2 regions of the Chryseobacterium sp. HR92 genome follow, and region 1 is predicted to be linked to the other one. Evidence: riboswitches for the same ligand, from Rfam matches in the RefSeq annotation. Region 1 holds a riboswitch; the other holds the start of a gene.

What was found. A riboswitch is a leader RNA that binds a small molecule or an ion and turns the genes downstream of it on or off. The one in region 1 is predicted to bind cobalamin.
Region 2: linked by a shared signal. The riboswitch ahead of SFA27_RS06365 (acyl-CoA thioesterase) and the one ahead of metE (5-methyltetrahydropteroyltriglutamate--homocysteine S-methyltransferase) in region 1 are both predicted to bind cobalamin.

The regions. Positions count from the first base shown of each region.
Region 1 is NZ_CP139139.1:2,886,069-2,889,247, forward strand. It holds gene metE (5-methyltetrahydropteroyltriglutamate--homocysteine S-methyltransferase) at 1-1,800, opposite strand, end outside; cobalamin riboswitch at 1,975-2,159, opposite strand; gene SFA27_RS13085 (Lrp/AsnC family transcriptional regulator) at 2,355-2,816, shown strand; gene SFA27_RS13090 (enoyl-CoA hydratase/isomerase family protein) at 2,907-3,179, opposite strand, start outside.
Region 2 is NZ_CP139139.1:1,410,394-1,413,572, forward strand. It holds gene SFA27_RS06355 (XAC2610-related protein) at 1-656, shown strand, start outside; gene SFA27_RS06360 (HD domain-containing protein) at 658-1,248, shown strand; gene SFA27_RS06365 (acyl-CoA thioesterase) at 1,306-1,689, opposite strand; cobalamin riboswitch at 1,807-1,987, opposite strand; gene SFA27_RS06370 (hypothetical protein) at 2,021-2,821, opposite strand; gene SFA27_RS06375 (GEVED domain-containing protein) at 3,042-3,179, shown strand, end outside.

The DNA.
Region 1 (3,179 bases):
TTCAAGATCCACAACCTCATCACGGATGGCCAGAGCAATCTGTTTACATGTCTCGGAACGAGGCTGATCATCACGCACAAATGACCATTGTAAAATAGTAACCGGACCCGTAAGCATTCCTTTTACCCATTTTTCAGTCTGGGATTGTGCATATTGAGACCAATATACCGTCATTGGTGTCGGACGGGAAACATCACCGAAGATCACAGGAGGTTTTACACAACGGCTTCCATAGCTCTGTACCCAGCCATTTTTTGTGAATACAAAACCTTCCAGCTGTTCCCCGAAATATTCCACCATATCGTTACGTTCAAATTCCCCGTGAACCAATACATCTATTCCGATGTCTTCCTGCCAGTTAATCGTTCTTTGGGTTTCCTCCTTCAGTAATGTATCATACTGTTCTGCTGTCAGCTCTCCTTTCTTGAATTTTGCTCTCCAGCTTCTTACCTCCGTTGTCTGTGGAAATGATCCGATCGTAGTCGTTGGGAATAAAGGAAGCTGTAGTACTTTCTGCTGTTCTTCTTTACGGATTTTAAAAGTATTTATCCTTTGTGTATCTTTTTCAGTGACAGCATTTGCTCTTTGCTTCACCTCATCATTATGAATAAGCGAGGATGTTTTTCTGCTTGCAATTGCTTTTTTATTTTCTTCAAAAGAAGCAAGAATCTGTTCATTTTCTGTTCCGGATACCAGTTCTTTAAGCGTTACAACTTCTGTCACTTTCTGTTTGGCAAAAGCCAGCCAGTTTTTAATTTCCGGGTTAAGACTGGTTTCAAAATCCAGATCACATGGCGAATGAAGCAATGAAGAGGAAGGAGCAATCAAAATCCTTTCTGATCCTAATTTCTCAATTGCTTTATTGATGAAATATAAAGACTTTTCAAAATCATTTTTCCAGATATTTCTTCCGTCAACCACTCCCAATGAAAGACTTAAACTTTCCGGAACAATATTCAGAATATCGTCTAATTGTTCAGGATTTCTCACAAGATCAATATGTAATACATTTACAGGAAGTGATACAGCAAGTAATCCATTATCATTTAATCCTTCAAAATAAGTGGCCACCATAAATTTCAGTTTCGGGAAACGTTTTCTTATTTCGGCGTACACAAAATGATAGGTTTCTTTTGCTTTCTCCGTTAAATCCAATGCTAAAAAAGGTTCATCAAACTGAATCCACTCTGCGCCCTGCTCCTGAAGTTTAGTTAAGATCTCTATATATACGGGAAGAAGGTTTGCAGCCAGATCCAGTTTATCAAATCCTTCTTCTTTCTCTTTTCCTAATAACAGATAAGAAACCAGTCCGATAATTACAGGTTTTGCATTGATTCCTGCCTGTTTTGCTCCTGCAAATTCATTAAAAATTTTATCTGAGCTCAGTTTAAACTGCTGGTTTTTATAAAACTCGGGAACGATATAATGATAATTGGTATCGAACCATTTTGTCATTTCCATTGCAGTAATATCTAGTCCATCTTTCTGATATCCTCTTGCCATTGCAAAATAAAGATCCAGTTCAGAGTTGTTCTTTTTAAGCACTACTTCATGGTAACGTGCAGGAATCGCCCCTACCACAAGGCTCATGTCCAATACCTGATCATAGTATGAAAAATCATTACAAGGAATAAGATCTATTCCCGCTTCTTTCTGAATGTTCCAGTTTTGGTTACAGATATTTCTGCCTGTATTCAGAAGTTCTTCCAAAAGGATTTTACCTGACCAATATTGCTCGCAGGCTTTTTTGAGTTCTCTTTTGCTACCAATACGCGGATAGCCCAGAATGTGAGTTTGCATTTTTTTACTTTTTAATTAAACTTAATGGTAAAGTCTTTTTAAAATGCTTCGGAATGTTTTAACGGATAAAAATTTCTGGAATCATGATATAACAGATTGTGCATTTCCCATAAAGAAAAAACACATGAATCCGATATATCATCTGTATGACCCAAAAGCTTCAGACCGCGAAAGCATTGTCAATTCAGTAAAGGCAGGTCTCCTGACTTGTAACAGTTTCCGTCATCCTTCCCGATTTTGGCAGTGGATATACAAGGACAGAAACCTTCGGTGTTACTTACAGTTGCGCGACAGCTCGTGATTCTCACACGATTCCCTATTAGTCTACGTTAAGTAAAACCTTTCCTGTTTGATGAAGTATCTCTAAAGAACTGTACTTTTACCTCTAACAATGGTCATCAGTAAAAGTTTTTAATTTTGTGTAAAATTAACAATACAGAATAAACATACAATTAAAGTCAATTAATTAAGCAAAATAAACTTTTAAAAACATTAATAAAAGCATACAATTCTTTAAATTTGACTGTTTTTATAATCTAAAAGAATAATATTCTGTGGAACAACTCGATGATAAGGATGTACAGCTGCTCAGGCTGCTCCAGAAAAATGCAAAACTGACCGTTAAAGAGCTTGCAAAGGAAGTGAACCTCTCTACTTCACCGGTTTTTGAAAGGGTAAAAAGATTGGAACAGGAAGGATTTGTGAAAAGGTATGCGGCTGTTCTTGATGCTGAAAAGCTCAACCGCAGCTTTACGGTTTTCTGTCAGATTAAGCTAAAAATTCACGACAGATCTGTGGGGTATGATTTTGTGAAAGAAATTTTAGAAATTGAAGAAGTTGCGGAATGTTACAATATTTCCGGAGATTTTGATTTCCTTTTGAAAGTTCAGGTACGGGATATGAAACATTACCAGGATTTTGTGTTTAACAAACTTGGATCTGTAGATTCTATCGGGAGTACCCACAGTACGTTTGTCATGGCTGAAGTGAAAAACAATCATGGAATCACCATCTAATAAAAATTGAGAATTAAAAAATTAAGCATGATACCTAACGATTTATTATGTTAAGCCATCCTAGTTTTAATTCTCAATTTTCCATTCCCATTAGCTTCCTTTAAAGTCCGGGTTTCGTTTTTCTATAAATGCCCCAATGCCTTCATTGTGATCTTGTGTTGTAAACAATTCTCCGAATAAGGCGGCTTCCTGCTGTAATCCGTCTGTGATATGCAGTTCAAATCCTGTATTTAAAGATTGTTTCGCTTTTGCCACAGCTACAGGTCCTCTTGCAGCAATTTTTTCTGCCAGTTTTTGGGCTTCGTTCAGTAATTCTTCGGGAGCAAAAACATGATTGACAAAACCAAAATCTTTACAGGCTTC
Region 2 (3,179 bases), 1.5 Mb from region 1:
TACTTGGGCCAGCATGTTTTGGGCAATATCAGTTTGAGGTTAAAAATGCTTCAAAGAATTATGATGCCATTATTCAGGTAGAAAATTGCTATGATGACAGATGTAGCGGAAAAGGAACTGTAGAGTTGTTTGATCACAAAAATACAAAGATACAGACTTTTGCATCGGATGATCTGGTATTGGAAACAGATCAGGCTGAAAAACCCAAGCTTGGAAAAATGATCCAGCTGACGAATAAACAAAACTCAGTAATCATAAATGATTTTAATTTTGATGGAACAGAAGATATAGCGGTAAGGAACGGAAATATGGGAAACTATAGTGCAGCTTCCTATGATGTTTATGTGTTCAACAGTACAAGAATGGCATTTGTGAAGAGTAAAGAACTTACGGATCTTGCATCCAGTTCCCTTGATATTTTTGATGTTGATGTCCAACGTAAACGCTTGATCTCCTATGGAAAATCCGGCTGCTGTGATATTTTTACCACTGAATATGCAGTTATTCCCAATAAAGGGCTTGATAAAGTCTTTGAAAAAGAAGAAGACATGACGGTAGAAGGCCGCGTGAAAGTAATCACTAAAGAAAAGATCAATAATAAATGGGTAACCAAAACAAAGGTGTATCCTTCAGAACAATATAATAGAGAAAAGTAAGATGAAAATTCAGAAAGAGATTGATTTTATCCTGGCAGTGGATGCCTTGAAAAATGTACAGCGAAGAAATTATAATGCTGACGATTCCCGAAGAGAGAATACTGCAGAACACTCCTGGCAGATCATCATTCTGGCTCAGATCCTTTATCCATATGCTAAAAACCGTGCAGATATTGATCTGTTGAGAGTGATAAGAATGCTTTCCATTCATGATTTGGTAGAGATAGAAGCTGGAGACACCTTTATTTTTGATGAAAAAGCAATGGTAGGGAAGTTTGACAGAGAGAAGGTATCTGCCCAAAAGATTTTCGGAATCCTGGATGAACCTTTGCGTACAGAGTTTTTTAATCTATGGCTTGAGTTTGAAGATGAGAAAACTCCTGATGCTATTTTTGCCTGTGGGATTGACAGAATTATGCCATTTATCTTAAATTCCCATACTTCAGGAAAAAGCTGGACGGAAGCCGGAGTAACAGAAAAACAAATCCGAAATATGCTTGAAAATGCGATCAACAGAGCATCGGATGAAATGGGAGAGGCCTTTGAATTTTTATTAAGCAGAAGTCTGGAAACAGAAAAAGTTGTGAAATAAAATTAATGAAAATAGAATAAGCTTCGGGCGGCCAAAGGCCGCCCGAAGCTATATTATTTATAGTATCTGGATTGGTTTCTTGAATTCATCGATCGCTACAAAAGTAAAATCACCTACAATGGCTTTTTCTCTTTCGTAAGAGTACATTTGTTCAGTGTAAATTTCAACGTTTACTTTCATACTGGTTTTTCCAACGTATGAAACTTTCCCGATCAGTTCCACAATAGTTCCGGCTGGAATAGGTTTCTTGAAATCGATCTTGTCACTGCTCACCGTTACCACTCTTTTTCTGGCAAATCTGGTAGCGGTAATAAAAGCTACTTCGTCCATCAGCTGCATAGCCGTACCACCAAAAAGGGTATCGTAATGATTGGTTGTGTTAGGGAAAACCGCTTTAAAGATTCTGGTTTCGGATGCTTCAATTCTTTCTTCTGTAGTCATATATCATTATTAATTAAAGCGAAATGAAAACGATATTAAAACAACAGAATAATGACAGGAACTTAGAGAACCCCTGAAACAATCCATCAGATCAATACAACTTCAAATCGCGAAAGTTATTTGTTTAAAGAAACAGGCAGGTCTCCTGACTTGTAACATCTTTTATCTCCTTCCCATGCCTCGCACAGTGGATCTTTGATAAAGATTTCAGTTACTTACAGTTGCGCGACAGTCCGTGATTTTCACACGGTTCCCTTTTAATCTGCAGTGATGCAGAACCAATTTCTGTGATGAATAAGCGTAAAACTTTTCAGGTGCAAAAGTAGCGAATTTATTCCGGATTATGGTAAATAATCTGGCTGATTACTCTTCCTTTCTTAATCGTCCAAAGAGTGGTGTATCTGTTTTCTCCTGAACCATTTATCATATAAAGGAAAATATTGTCAGAGTCAAGGGACGTTACTCCAATGTTCTCAAAATCCATGGTTGGCTGGAACATATTTTTGATGGCTTCTCTTACAAAAACAGATCCTCTTCCGGGCTGTTGTACTCTGATTGATTTGATTTCAGTCATTCCTTCGGGAAGGTCATTTCCGATTCCCCAGGGCTTTACTTTATCAATGGTAAGAATTTTTCCTTCTGCATCTTTTTCTTTTTTACGGTATCCAGCATTGGAAGGATAAATATCAATTACTACTTTGCTTCTTTGTGCAGTAGGGATTTTAGGATCAGAATTATCTGTGAAAATGAGAGATCTTCCGTTTTTAGATTTGGATGGAGTATAGGCGGGAAGCTGGTCTACATATGCAATACGCCCTTTATTAACCATTCCTTCTTTATCAAGAGTTTCATAACGTACAAAAGGTTTGTCATCATCCTGTTTCTCCGGATATTTGATCCAGATCCATTCCGTTTCTCCCGGAGCCGGTTTTACATAAACAAATACATCTCCTTTACGCATACGGATCTTGTCTACAATTTTTCGATAGTCGTCTTTATGTACACGTACGTTGGCATATCCTTCTTCAGCTTTTACAACTCCAAAAGGAACTTTAGTCTGCCCTTTTACAAAAGCTATAGATAAAATACTGAAAGCGGATAAATAGAATGCTTTGTTTATAAAAGTCATCATGAAATTTTTTTGATCCTCAAATATATAAATTAAATGCTTTTCGGAAGATAATTATAACGTAGCAGTTTATTAAATCTTGTATTGGTTTTCAGTTGATCCTATAAAATGATGCCTTAGCCATAATATTTTATGAAAGAAATAAGTGATAATAAATAAGTTAAATGTAAATCATATTCAAAAAAATGACTTATTTTTCAAGAGAATTTTAAAACTAATAAACATGACAAAAAAACTACTTTATGTATGCTCTTTTATTTTGGGAATTTCCAGCTTTCAGGCAGAAAATAAAATAGAAACAGAATTAAAATCATTATTTTACTGTGATACGAATGCTCCCACCGGTGTTCAGATGTCCAAT